Linked DNA regions of Occallatibacter riparius. The protein of the gene in region 1 interacts with the protein of each later gene in a pairwise test. Links are inferred from orthologs where the notes say so. Each region holds a gene or a part of one and is shown in the gene's direction. Other genes may lie near its edges. The genes, in order: MOP44_RS26225, MOP44_RS12365 and groL.

Region 1 (4,518 bases):
CTGCTTAATCAGGTGCCTGGCTTGGCTGGTGTCTTTGCAGCCCAGCAGTCTGTACTCTTTGCCCTCCAGCTTGTGGTAGTTGACGAAGAACTCCTGAAGCTCCTTTAGCCACTGGTCGGGGAGGTCGCTGTGTTTTTTGATGTCAGCGTAGAAGTGATTGACTTCTGCCACGGCCAGCAGGCGGTCATTGCGGGTTCTCTTTTTGCCGTCGATCTGCTCGCCCTCGATGACGCCGATGAGGCGGGCGCGGACCACTACGCCAGGGTAGGCAGGCTCGTCCATTAGGAGCAGGACGTCGAGAGGGTCGCCGTCATCCGCGAGGGTCTGGGGAAGGAAGCCGAAGTCGTAGGGGAAGACCATGCCTGCGGGAAGGACCTTCTTAAGCATGAAGACCTTCTGGTCGGGGTCGTAGGAGAACTTGTTGCGGCTGCCTTTCGGCGTCTCCACGATGACCTGGAGAAGGCCTTCATCCTTTTGAATTGGCTTGAGCTGAATGGGGTTCGCGAGCCCCTTGTTGCCGTTTTTTGCCACGGTGAATCGCCTCCGTTCACGTTCTATTCACAATGGGATAGAGCGTGGAGAAGGTACATTCGGTTGCTTTGGTGACGGTAAGTGGAAGTAAGCGAAGGAGGTAAAGGGGAGGAGGGCCGGGTTATTTTCGTGGTTTCCCACCCTGTCGCCCGCAACCACCCCATCGACGAAGACCTGTCGATGGGGACCCCGAGCAAGGCGACAGGATGGGGCACGGAGCGCGTGTGCCAGGGGGCAGACAAGGTTGAGTGTCTTGTTGTTACATCTTGACAGTCAAATTTGCGCATCCTTAAACTTTATGAGGGGGTTCTCCACCTGATCGGCATGCCTGGACGCATCTGAAAGGCAGGCGCTCTGGCGGGGATGGGTCGGGAACCGCTTCGACGAGGAGCCTGGAGTTATGTCGGACATGCGCATCAGCCCGCGCGAGCGGCTGGTGTTAACGGCCATCATCGAGCTGTATATCGCCACAGGCGAACCAGTGCCGTCGCAGGCGGTGGCGCAGACGTTTGCCAGTCGCGAGGGACTGAGCTCGGCGACGATCCGCAACGTGATGGCGCAACTGTCGGAAGGGGGGCTGCTGGAGCAGCCGCATACTTCGGCGGGGCGCATTCCGACGGCGGCTGCTTTTCGGTTCTATGTGGAGCAGATTACGCACCCGGGCAAGATCATGCCGGGCGTGCAGCCGGGTCCGGTGGTGAATCCTTTCAGCGAGGAGCGCCGCGAGCAAATTGAGGACAGCTTCAGCGGAGTGTCGAGCACACACGAGTACCTGGAGCGGACGTCGCAGGTGCTGGCGCTGCTGTCGAGCGGGCTGGGTGTGGCGCTGGCGAGTTCGACGGGTACGCAGATTCTGGAGCATATTCATTTTTCGCGTCTGGCGGCGAATCGGGTTCTGGCGGTGCTGGTTACGCAGTCGGGCGTGGTGCAGGACCGGGTGCTTGGGATTGATCGGGACCTGTCGCATGTGGAGCTGGAAACTGCCGGGCGTTATTTGAACGAGAACTTCCGCGGGTGGCCTGTGGAGCGGATCCGGGCCGAGGTAGCCAGGCGGATGGAGGTGGAACGCCAGGCGTACCAGGAGCTTTTGACCTCAGTGGAGGAGCTTTGCAGGAAGGGCGCGCTGGCCGCCGATTCGGGCATCACGCTGTATGTGGACGGAATGGCGAACCTTATCGGCGCAGAGGTGGATCGCGAACGGCTGCGGCAGATGCTGGTGGCACTGGAGGCAAAGCAGCGGCTGGTGGAGTTGCTGACCGCGTATGTGGACGGGCGGCAGCAGGAGGTTCGGGTGGTGGTGGGTCTGGAGCAGGCGTCCCCGGCCATGCAGGACCTGGTGCTGATCGGGTCGCCGGCGAGGCTGGGCAATACAAGTCTCGGCACGGTGGCGGTGATCGCTCCCACGCGGATGCAGTACCAGGAGATGATCCACGCTGTGCGGTACATCGCGCAGCTCTCGGAGCGGATTCTCGAAGGTCCGGCCGATTGACCAGCGTACTCTGAGGGAACGGCATCCCTTCCCGGTTCCCGGTCCCCGAGAACCGGCCGCTGGCGACCAAGTTGCCGGTCGCACATCTAATTGAAACGCGGCGGAAAACTAGAATTGAGATAACTGACTTATGTTGCGGAGATTTCGGAGAGGTATGTCAAAACAGGAAGCAGCGAAGAAGGAAGTAGCAACGAACGACCTTGGTTCAGCACAGACCGCAGAGAACGCCGCAAACGATGCCGCCGCGAGTGAGGCTGCTACGGTTCCCGATGCCGGGACGGAGGCTGCGGCCGGCGCGGAATCTGCTAGCGCAGCCGACCCGCAGTCGGTGGAGAGTGCTGCCGAGGAGACGGTGCCGCGGTCGCAGTACGACCAGTTGAAAGCGGAGCGCGATCAGCTTGTGGATCGGCTGGCGCGCATGCAGGCCGAGTTTGAGAACGCGCGCAAGCGGGCAGAGCGCGAGAAGGCTGATTATCGTGATTACGCGACAGCCGGTGCGGTGGAGCAGTTTCTGCCGGTGCTGGACAATTTCGAACTGGCGCTGAAGGCGACGGGTACGGTTGAGCAGATGCGCTCGGGCGTGGAATTGATTGTGAAGCAGATGGAAGAGATTCTGCGTCAGATGAACGTGACTCCGGTGGCCGCCGTGGGCGAGGAGTTCAACCCGCATCATCACGAGGCGCTGGGCTCGGTGGAGCGGCTCGATTTGCCGGATCAGCACGTTGCCGAGGAGATTCGGCGCGGGTACAAGATCCGCGAGAAGCTGCTGCGCCCGGCGCTGGTGCGCGTCGTGTCCAATCCAAAACAGACGGTAGAATAAAGTGACTGTGAGCAAAGCCGATTACTATGAGGTGCTGGGTGTGTCCCGCACTGCCAGCGACCAGGAGCTGAAGAGCGCCTATCGCAAGCTGGCGCTGAAGTTTCACCCTGACCGCAATCCCGGCGATCACGCGGCCGAGGAAAAATTCAAGGAAGCCAGCGAAGCCTACCAGGTTCTGTGTGATCCGGATAAGCGCGCGGCGTATGACCGGTTTGGTCACGCGGGCGTGGGCGCTGCCGGTGCGGGCGGCGGATTCCAGGGATTTTCAGGAAGTGTGGACCTGGGCGACATCTTCGGCGACTTATTCGGCGAGATGTTCAACATGGGCGGCGGTGGCGGTGGAAGAGCATCGCGCCAGCAGCGCGGCGACGATCTGCGCTTCGACCTGTCGATTGAGTTTGAAGATGCGATCTTCGGCAAGGAGACCGAGGTCAAGATTCGCCGGCTGGAGAGCTGTCCCACTTGCGCGGGGCGCGGCAGCGCTTCAGGCCGGGGGCCCAGCGTGTGTACGCACTGCCAGGGACGCGGTCAGATTCGCTACCAGCAGGGATTTTTCAGCGTGGCTCGGACATGTTCCGCGTGCGGCGGAACGGGATCGATTATTGGCGACCCGTGCCAGACCTGCCGCGGCGAAACGCGCGTGAGCAAGGAATTGAAGCTTACGGTAAAGGTGCCGCCGGGCGTGGAAGACGGCACGCGGATCCGGTATGCGGGTGAAGGCGATGCGGGCCGGACGAATGGGCCGCGCGGCGATCTCTATGTGGTGCTGTCGATTCAGCCGCACGATTTCTTCGAGCGCGATGGACACGATTTGCGCTGCGTGGTGCCGATCAGCTTTCCGCAGGCGGCGCTGGGAGCGGAGATCGAAATTCAGGCCATCGATGGGGCGGTGACGCTCAAGATTCCTGAAGGAACGCAGAGTGGCAAGGAAATCCGAATCCGCGGGCGCGGCGTGCCGGTGCTACACGGCAAGGGACACGGCGACCTGGTGGTGAAGGTGATTGTGCAGGTGCCGCGGAAGCTGTCACGGCAACAGCGCGAGGTGGTGCACAGGCTCAGTGAACTGCTGAGCGTGGAGAACAAGCCGACTTCGCCGAGCTTGCTGGAGAAGATGAAGGACCTGTTCAATTAGGTGGTCGAGTGGCCATGTGATCAGGTGGTCAGGTGGGTCATTGAATGAGATAAGCCCTGCGGGTGGATTGCCCGCAGGGCTTTTATATGGACGAGACTGCAATGATTCGTTCGTTACTTGGGCTTGCCCGCGCTGCTCTTGGCTTTCGCGGCGGTCTTGTTGTCGAGTAATGTGACCAATTTCTGGCCTGCCGGCGTCGGCTTGACGCTAGTGCCGCGCACGATGGAACTGGCGTCGGGGTTGTCAGTATAGAGGCGGTTGTTGGCATCATTGTCGGGCGAGACGGTGGCGCCGCTGATGGAGACACCGGCGAACATGCCCTTGGCTCTGCCATAGGAGTAGACGTCTGCGTCGGCTGCTCCACCGGCAGTCGCACCGCTGGGCCCGGCTGCGGCTGTCGCGTCAGTGCCCATCTTGGTTTTTCCGCTGAGAATCTGGTTGACGACCTTCTTTTCCATGACGAGAAGAACGAGATCAGTGGACGATCCGCCAAGCTGCACGCCAATGCTGGCGCCGCCGATGGTCATCATGGCAGGGGTGGACCAC
Region 2 (4,541 bases), 3.4 Mb from region 1 along the record:
TGCCGCACACTCAATTCACGAGGAGAGTTGTTGCTCTCTTCTGTACTATGAACTTCCGAGCAATACGACCTTGGTTCTGTTAACCAAAAAAATAACAGATAAAATCTTCTTTTTAACTGGAGTGACTCCGGATAAATAAGTAAACGATTTAAATGCATAATCTTAACAAACGGTATCAAAGTAACCATTTTCGCCCGTAACCCGAATAAAATACGAAATTAAGGCGAAAACTGGCGATCCATCCTCATCCCGATGTTTACTTTAAAATAAACAGTCTGCCCCCTCAACGATGCCCCGTCGTCGCTGAAGCCTCCGCCCAATAACTCGTCCGCGCCGTCACTTCCAATCCTGAATATCCAGGCAGACTCAGCCGCAGCGTATGCAGTCCCGCCCGCGGCGATTGCGGATGGAAGCTCAGCGCATACCGGTTCGGCAGCCGATTGCTGATCGCCGCCAGATCCCGCTCCAGGCTCTTTTCGTTGCCCAATTTGAAATACTCGCCGCCGGTCAGCCGTGCCACCGTCGCCGGCACATTCTTCTGCAGGCTGTCACCCGTAGCTATCGCCGCCATCTTGGCAAACGTCAGCGGCGGCAGAAGCTGCCCCATGCAGTCGTAGAACTGCGACCACCGGCTGAGCGGCGCATCTGGATCGGGATTCGGGTCCTTGCCCATGCACCCGTTCGGCGGATTGGGATGGTGGTTCTCCAGGCTCAGAATCCCCGACGGCCTGCCGCTCGGCTGCGTCGGCAACTGCCGCGCCGCATAGTGCGACGCCTCCGACTTCGCCGTGGAGAACCCGATGCTGTAGATGGTCGTGTTCGACTCGGTGATTGCCCGCACAGCCTGCTCAATCGTCGTTTGGCTGCCGCGATCGAGTGTCTCGCTGATCAGCAGAATCGCGCGCCGGTAACTCGGCGGCTCAACCCGCAGCAAGTTCACGGCGTAAGCGAGCGAGTCGAGAATCGCGGCGCCGTTGTCACCCAGCGGCACATCGTGAATGGCAGTGGGCCACGCGCAATTGTCGAAATGATGCTGCCGACCGCACCCGGGACGCAACCCGCGCAGCGCCCGTGCCGCCTGGTCCACATCGCTTGTAAAGGGTTGCAGCAGGTCCGGTTCGCTATCGAAGGTCACCACCGCCACTCGCCGCTGCTGCACCCCGCCAACGATAGATCCGAGCATTGGCCCAAGCGGCGGCGCCAACGTGTCATATTTCTCGAACTGCCGCGCTCCAGCGCCGCCGACCTCGAGTACCACCACCAGTGCCAGTGGCTCGCTGCCTCCATCTGCATCCAGCGTCAGCTTCTGCGGCACGCCATCATCGGTCAGCCGAAAATCCTCCGGCTTCAGCGTATAAACAATCGCACCATTCTTATCCCGCACCAGCGTCGGAACAAGCACGACAGTAGTCTGCGTCGTGAAGATGGAGCCTTGTTGATCGGCCGTCTCCTGCGCGCGCAACACGCCAGGCGCGAAAAGAGCGCAGAGCGCAACGGCGGACAGAAGGGTTCGGCTGTTCATGCGGCCCCGGCGGAGTCTCCCGACCTCACAGCTTAGACGAGCAGGAGCCGAGCCCGTCGTCTTTCAAACCGCGGGCTCGGATTAGACTATTCCCAACAGATACATGCGCGATTCGATACACGTCTCGAAGGAAAACTATCTCAAGGCCATTCTCGAGGCCGAGGCCGAAGGCCGCCAGGTCATCCCAGCCACGTTGGCCCACTGGCTCGAGGTGTCGCCGCCCGCCGTAACCATGGCCCTGCGCCGCCTCAAACGCGACGGTTACGTCCTGGTCGGCGACGACGGCATCGTCCGCCTCACCGAAAAAGGCCGCGAGACCGCCTATCAGACCGCCCTGCGCCACCACCTCATCGAGCGCATGCTGAGCGAGATCTTCGGCATGGAGTGGTACGAGATTCACGAAGAAGCCGAGCGCCTGGAGCATGCCGTCTCGCCCGCCTTCGAGGCCAAGCTGAAAGAGAAGCTCGGCGAGGGAGCCTGTCCCCACGGCAACGCCGTGCTGCCCCTCGACCCCGCGACGAGAAAGCTTCAAGGCGAAGTGCCTCTATCTGAGGCCCCCGAGGGCAAGCAGTACCGAGTAGTCAGCCTGCAGGAACGCGACCCGCTGCTCCTTCGCTTTCTGCATCGAAATGGAATTGGCCCCGGGCAAACCCTCCGCGTCCTCAGCCAGAACTATGACCAAACCGTCTCAATCGAGCTGGATAACGGAAACTCCATCCTCGGAAGGCCGGCCGCCGAAGCGGTCTGGCTCCGCCCCGGCGGGACAAATAAGTCAGAATAATCACTCGATATTAACTATGATTAACTAACCTGTGCCATACTGCATTTAGCAAGGTCTGGGTCCCTTCTCCTTCCTATGGCCACCGACATTAATCGAGATCTAGTGGTGACCGAACCCTCTTTGCCCGAGGTGAACGCCAGCGTGCGCATCTCCGGCTCGCCCTTCTACTGGCGTCGACTGCTGGGCTTTATCGGACCCGGCTTCCTGATCTCAGTCGGGTACATGGATCCCGGCAACTGGGCAACCGACATCGCGGGCGGCTCGCAGTTCGGCTACACCCTGCTCTTCGTCATCATGCTCTCCAATCTGATGGCGATCCTGCTGCAAAGCCTGAGCCTCAAACTAGGAGTCGCGACCGAGCGCGATCTGGCGCAGCTCTGCCGCGAATCGACCGGCCGGGTCGGTGGCGCGGTGCTATGGTTGATGGCCGAGATCGCGATTGCGGCCTGCGACATGGCCGAGGTGATCGGTTCGGCAATCGCGCTGAACCTGCTCTTCCACATTCCGCTCTTTTGGGGAGTGCTGATCACCGGCCTGGACGTGCTGCTGATCCTCCTGTTGCAGCGCTGGGGCTTCCGCGCCGTCGAGGCCATCGTGATCGTGCTCATCGGGACGATCCTGGCGCTGTTCATCGTTCAAACGGTGCTTTCCCGCCCGGAATACGGAACCGCGCTGGGGAGCCTCTTCATCCCGTCGCCGATCATCCTGACAGACCGAAAAGTCCTGTTCATCGCCATAGGCATGCTGGGCGCAACGGTGATGCCCCACAACCTCTACCTGCATTCCTCCATCGTGCAGAGCCGGCGCTACAAGCGGACGCCGGAAGGCAAGCGAGAAGCCATCAAATTCGCCAATCTTGACTCCGCGCTCGCCCTGACGCTGGCCCTCTTTGTAAATGCCGCCATCCTCATAGTCGCTGCGGCGGTGTTTCATCGCACTGGACACTTCGAGGTAGGAGCCATCGAAGACGCCTACAAGCTGCTGAGCCCGCTGGTGGGTGCCACGTTTGCCAGCACGCTGTTCGCGGTCGCCCTCCTGGCCTCTGGACAGAACTCGTCCATCACGGGCACCCTCGCCGGCCAGGTGGTAATGGAAGGCTTCGTGCACATGAAGCTCGCCCCCTGGCTGCGTCGCCTGATCACGCGTGCGATCGCCATCGTTCCCACCATCGTGGTGGTCGCGTTTTATGGCGAGCACGGCACAGAGAAGCTGCTGCTGCTGAGCCAGGTCATCTTGTCGCTCCAGCTTAGTTTTGCCGTAATCCCGCTGGTGATATTCACCAGCAGCCGAAAGCACATGGGCGAGTTCGTCAATGCGCCGTGGCAGAAGGGCTTGGCCTGGGTGGTCGCCTCGGTAATCGTGGGGCTTAACGGATGGTTTCTGGTGCTGATGGCGAAGTAGAAACTGCGAACTGTGAACTAAGAACTGCTCTCGTGACCGCAATCACAGTAAACCCTGCCCGCAGTCCGGCATACTAACGCTCTGCCGCCCAACTGCAGGCGAAGGAAACGTGTGCCCCAAATCAGCCCATCCCGTCTGCGCACTCCCACCGGCATCTCCATCGGTCGGTCACTCGGCCACCCCCTACCCCCCTCCTCCTCTACCAGAGCGACCCGTCCCGGCCACAGCCCAAGGGTGCCCCATATCTCCGGACAGCCCCACAGTCCGGAGATGTGGGAGGCCACGAATCCAAATCAGCGACGACGGTACCCCCACCCCTCCCGCGGGGCCGGCAACACAGCATTCGCTCCTCCCGCCCCCAGCGGTTCGGCCGCCCAAAAGGTGCAGAGGGTTACTGGAGGATTAACCCACCCCCCTCCCCCTCAGAGCCGCGTCGCGGGCTGCAACCCATCCCACCCCCCTCCCCCTCTCGGGCACTAACTAGTTGAAAATAGAGAATCGGAGTTCAAGGGTCCAAATTAAAGGAACCAAGCTTCCCGCCAGACCGGACTCAAGTCAATCATGCTCGCGTTTTATAAGTTGGTTAACACCGGCTTCACACTACCCGCCCGAAGCCACCCTCCTGAAAAGCCCTCACCCTGCGTGACCCCCCACCACTTCTCTATTCCTTTACAATCAATACAGATATGATCCGATTTTCAAGTGCCGGGGAGTCGCACGGCGAGGCTCTGATCTCATTGATCGAGGGCCTCCCCGCGGGCGTGCCGGTCGATCTCGAATTTGTGAACCGCGAACTGTGGCGTCGCCAGCAAGGCTACGGCCGCGGCGGTCGCATGA
Region 3 (4,713 bases), 2.4 Mb from region 1 along the record:
TGGCGCGATATGGAGTACACCTTGCCGTCGAATCGGTGCGGATAGGTCTGGAAGAGGTCGTCGACGGACCAGGTGGCGAGAGACGCCTGGATGGGCCGCCAGGAGAGCGCAAGCCAGTGGGACAGAACTTCGGGGCTGTCGGAGGGGACAGCGGTTTCGTCCACATGCTGCTCTCCGTCGCCATCCTGCTGCCAGCGCGAGACCTGGGAGCTTACGACCTCGATTTCAGGCGGCTGCATGCGGGCAAGCCAGGTGATGCGGCCCAGAGCAATATGCCGGATCACCTCGCCCAGAGAGCGAAGATGGTGCGCCGGCCGCCAGTCTAGTTGAGCCGGGCTCAATGGGCTAATAGCGTGTTCGAGGCTCTGTTGATAGCCTTCCCATCCTTCAAAGACGGCAGCGAGTTTCAAGAGCGGGACCTCCAAAGTCTTACAGGGTCATGAAAGATGAGTGAATCTCACTCACATTCTCCCAAAGGGGCTTGACAAGAGTCCGCGGGGTTGCCTATGTTAGCAATTGGAAGGCAAGAGTGCTAGCAGACTCCCGGGCTGACTGCTTCTTTCGGGTCGCCTGGCCACGCTGAAGCGTGTTGCGTTCGCAGAGTTCAGCAGTAAATCCCATTTTAAACTCCGCGACCGGGCAGCAGGTAGAGCCGATCGCGTGTGAAGGAGAAGCGAAGCAATGGCAGCAACAGTTACGACCACCTTCACCCCGCTCCACGATCGCATTCTGGTTCGCCGTCTTGAAGAGGGCGAAACCATCCGTGGCGGAATCATCATCCCTGACAGCGCCAAGGAGAAGCCGCAGGAAGGCGAAGTAATCTCCGTGGGCAAGGGCAAGAGCAACGACGAAGGCAAGGTTTTCCCGCTTGATGTGAAGGCGGGGGATCGTGTGCTGTTCGGCAAGTACTCCGGCACCGAAATCAAGATTGACGGCGAAGAGTTCCTGATCATGCGCGAGGAAGAAGTCCTCGGCATCGTCAAGCGCTAGCGCGCTTCGCGCGTTCTCGCAGTGGTCAGTGATCAGTGGTCAGTGGTCAGAAGCATCGCCACCTTGGACCTCGAATCCTGGCCAAAGCTGATTGAGAGATTGAATCACTGATCACTGTTCACTGAACACTGATCACTGTTTTAGGAGAGAGCAATGGCAAAGCAGATTCTGCACGGTGAGGATTCCCGCCAGGCGATTTTGCGCGGCGTGAACACGCTCGCGGATGCCGTGAAGGCAACGCTCGGCCCCAAGGGCCGCAATGTCGTAATTGAGAAGAAGTTTGGCTCGCCCACCATCACCAAGGACGGCGTGACGGTGGCCAAGGAGATCGAGCTGAAGGACGCCCTCGAGAACGTCGGCGCGCAGCTCGTAAAGGAAGTCGCTTCGAAGACCTCGGATGTCGCCGGCGACGGCACCACCACTGCGACGGTTCTGGCTCAGGCCATCTTCCGCGAAGGCGTGAAGACGGTGGCTGCAGGCGCGAACCCGACGGCGCTGAAGCGCGGCATCGACAAGGCTGTGTCCACCATCGTGGGCAGCCGCGACAAGGAAGGCAAGTTCATCAACCACGGCGCGCTCGGCGAGTTGTCGAAGCCGGTTGACGAGGGTTCGGTTGCGCAGGTTGGCACCATCTCGGCCAACGGCGATGCTGAGATCGGCGAGATTATTGCGCACGCGGTGAAGGTTGTGGGCAAGGACGGCGTCATCACCATCGAAGAGTCGAAGACCATGCACACCGGCCTCGAAACCGTGGACGGCATGCAGTTCGACCGCGGCTACCTGAGCCCCTACTTCGTGACCGATGCGGAGCGCCTCGAGGCTGTTCTCGACGATCCGTACATCCTGATCTACGAGAAGAAGATCAGCGCGATGAAGGATCTGCTGCCCCTGCTGGAACAGGTTGCCCGTGGCGGCAAGCCGCTCCTGATTATCGCTGAGGACGTGGAAGGCGAAGCACTCGCTACGCTCGTCGTCAACAAGCTGCGTGGCACGCTGAATGTTGCTGCTGTGAAGGCTCCTGGCTTCGGCGACCGCCGCAAGGCGATCCTCGGCGACATCGCGATCCTCACCGGCGGCAAGGCCATCACTGAGGACCTGGGCATCAAGCTGGAAGGCGTGAAGCTCGAGGACCTGGGCCGTGCGAAGCGCGTGACCATCGACAAGGACAACACGACGATCGTGGACGGCGCCGGCAAGGCTGCCGACATCGACGGCCGCGTGAAGGAAATCCGCTCGCAGATCGAGAAGACCACCTCCGACTACGACAAGGAAAAGCTGCAGGAGCGCCTCGCCAAGCTCGTGGGCGGCGTTGCCATCATCAAGGTTGGAGCTGCAACTGAGACCGAGCTGAAGGAGAAGAAGGCTCGCGTGGAAGATGCACTGCACGCCACCCGTGCGGCTGTCGAGGAAGGCATTGTCCCCGGCGGCGGCGTGGCCCTGGTCCGCACCATCCCGGCTGTGAAGAAGCTTATTGACACCCTCACGGGCGATGAGAAGATCGGTGCACAGATCGTGCTCCGCTCGCTCGAAGAGCCCCTGCGCCAGATCGTCGCAAACGCCGGCGAAGAGGGTGCTGTGGTTGTCGCCAAGGTGCTGGAGTCGAAGGACGCCCACCACGGCTACAACGCGGCCACCGGCCAGTTCGAAGACCTGGTGAAGTCGGGCGTTATCGATCCGACCAAGGTGACCCGCACCGCTCTGCAGAACGCGGCTTCGATCGCCGGACTGCTGCTGACCACCGAAGCTCTGGTGGTTGAGCTGCCCGAGCCGAAGTCGGCTGCTCCGGCCGGCGGCCACGGCGGCGGCATGGACGGCATGTACTAAGCACCTGCGGTGCGGCCAACTGCGCCTTCGGCGCCAAAGCCTCACCCAAACATCAAGGCCCTCAGCTTCGGCTGGGGGCCTTTTGCTATTTGCCTGACGGTTTCACATCGTTCGCGGCTTGCACCATGCGGTCGCGCATAGTGTCGTAGTTGAACACCCCATCGATGAACCCATGCAGAGCCTGTGATTCCGGCCCGTTCTCGTTGCCGGCATCTCTCCTGTATGAGTCGATCGAGAAACGCCTCTCGCCCGGATGCTTCGCCTTGAAAAACGCCTGGTCCGCGTCCTCGCTACCAAGTTCAAGGCGATAATCCAGCTTGTCTTCCTTCGAGTAGACCAGAGCCAGCAGATACGTGTTGTACGGCTTCAACGGCTCAAACGGATAGAGAAACACGGCATACCCGGAGTGGAGCGCGACCTTCTGTATCGGGAAAACATGCAGCTTTGCGAAGTCTGGATCCGCGCTCTTCTTGTGCAGCTCGATCACATGAGCCACCTGCCTGTCGCGGGACGTCTTGTCACCGCTTTCCGCATAAGCTCGCGCCAGAAGAGAGGCCGAACGCCAGTCGTCGGGGTTTGCCTCGGTGAGCGGCTTTAGAAGAGTCAGGGCATAGTCGGTATCCCCCGTCTCAACCGCTGAACCTGCGGTGAGCCCGGTGACAAAGTTGCATAGCCGAGTGCCCGGTGTCAGGGCCGGCAGGAGCTTCTTGCCGGATGCCAGTGTACTTGCCTCGTCGCCCTGTTGAGCCGCTTTGCGAAGCGTATCGAAGAGAGCGCGATTCTCGGGACTCAGGCCGACGAGCGGGTCATCCTGCGCGCTCGTAGCCGCCGAATCGGAGGACGGCGAGGGCTGCTGGCCGAGCAGCGGACAGTCCGCGAACGCTGTGAGAACAACACAAAGGGACACCTGTGCGGCGCGGAACTTCTGCTTCGCTTCCATCATTCTCCTTTGAGGGAATCGGGAGGAGAATGTCACAGCAGGCGCACATTTGCAAGGCGGCACGCACCGATTCGTTATGCGTGTGCACCAGTGCTGAACTTCAAAGGCCCTCAGCTTCAGCTGAGGGCCTTTTTGTTTTGTCGCGAGTCAGGCGGAGCGCGCTACTGCTGGGAACGGGATCGGTGCCGGCAGGGCTGGCGGCTCTGGCCGCAATGAACTGAGCCATCCGGCGGAGAGCCAACTTTTCGGGATAGAGAATTCGCTCCAGCCGCAGTCGAGGCAGACAACAATGTCAGGCGACGGCGACATGGGTGGGTGGCTGAGGGTGCGGGGGCCGTTCCTGTAAAGGCGGATTTCGGCCGGGACGGTAGCAAGGGCTTCAGAATCGCATTTTGGACAACACACAACTACACCTCGGAGTCGTTTGGGGGAGTAAACAACGCCAAACTCTGGGTTTTCCACAAGCTAATCCCAAACCGATCCGGAGTCAATTAAATTATTGAAAGTACGGCGCTGAAACGGATCAGGGCCGTACCCCTTTTGGGTCATTGCGCGAGCTTGTAGACACGGAGCCGGTTGCCGTCCGGATCAAGCGCAACGAAGGTGTACCCGAAGCTCATGCGCGTGGGCTTCTGGGCGACTACAGTTCCCTGCCCGGTCCACTCGGCAAAGCGCTCGTCTACCGCGGCATCGCTGGTTTCCTCGAAGACGAGTTCGCCAGAGCCTGCCGAGATTTCCGCCGGCGGGTCGATCGTTCCGCGCTTCCACAATCCCAGCCTGAAGCCGTTGTCGAGCACGAACATCGAGTAGCCCTCTGAATACTGGACAGGCTTGCGGCCGAGGATGGTCTGGTAGAAGTCGGCGCTACTCTTCGCGTCGGCAACGTAGAGCATGATGAAGTTGGGGGTTGCCATTGGGGAATCTCCTTCGTGTTTCAGATTTCGCCGCTTTCTGCGGCC

The links.
Region 2: the proteins of MOP44_RS26225 (region 1) and MOP44_RS12365 interact in binary tests that used the Escherichia coli proteins (3 or more experiments, as listed by UniProt). The link is inferred for Occallatibacter riparius from one-to-one orthologs.
Region 3: the proteins of MOP44_RS26225 (region 1) and groL interact in binary tests that used the Escherichia coli proteins (3 or more experiments, as listed by UniProt). The link is inferred for Occallatibacter riparius from one-to-one orthologs.

The regions. Positions count from the first base shown.
Region 1 is NZ_CP093313.1:6,414,125-6,418,642, reverse strand. What follows is about bases 1,211-4,007. They hold MOP44_RS26225 (nucleotide exchange factor GrpE), read left to right. Parts: upstream 1,211-2,174; coding sequence 2,175-2,840; downstream 2,841-4,007. Other genes in these bases: dnaJ (molecular chaperone DnaJ), read left to right, coding at 2,848-3,972; hrcA (heat-inducible transcriptional repressor HrcA), read left to right, coding at 1,211-2,020. Outside these bases: MOP44_RS26235 (inorganic diphosphatase), read right to left, coding at 1-531; more of hrcA, read left to right, coding at 932-1,210; MOP44_RS26215 (lipid-binding SYLF domain-containing protein), read right to left, coding at 4,086-4,518. UniProt on the Escherichia coli protein: Participates actively in the response to hyperosmotic and heat shock by preventing the aggregation of stress-denatured proteins, in association with DnaK and GrpE. It is the nucleotide exchange factor for DnaK and may function as a thermosensor.
Region 2 is NZ_CP093313.1:3,062,093-3,066,633, forward strand. The notes cover bases 1,722-4,541. They hold MOP44_RS12365 (Nramp family divalent metal transporter), read left to right. Parts: upstream 1,722-2,378; coding sequence 2,379-3,704; downstream 3,705-4,541. Other genes in these bases: MOP44_RS12360 (metal-dependent transcriptional regulator), read left to right, coding at 1,722-2,303; aroC (chorismate synthase), read left to right, coding at 4,391-4,541. In the rest of the region: MOP44_RS12355 (VWA domain-containing protein), read right to left, coding at 284-1,522; more of MOP44_RS12360, read left to right, coding at 1,626-1,721. UniProt on the Escherichia coli protein: H(+)-stimulated, divalent metal cation uptake system. Involved in manganese and iron uptake. Can also transport cadmium, cobalt, zinc and to a lesser extent nickel and copper. Involved in response to reactive oxygen.
Region 3 is NZ_CP093313.1:4,029,767-4,034,479, reverse strand. What follows is about bases 487-3,478. They hold groL (chaperonin GroEL), read left to right. Parts: upstream 487-1,143; coding sequence 1,144-2,814; downstream 2,815-3,478. Other genes in these bases: MOP44_RS16395 (hypothetical protein), read right to left, coding at 2,900-3,478; MOP44_RS16405 (co-chaperone GroES), read left to right, coding at 682-990. Outside these bases: MOP44_RS16410 (DinB family protein), read right to left, coding at 1-410; more of MOP44_RS16395, read right to left, coding at 3,479-3,757; MOP44_RS16390 (VOC family protein), read right to left, coding at 4,300-4,668.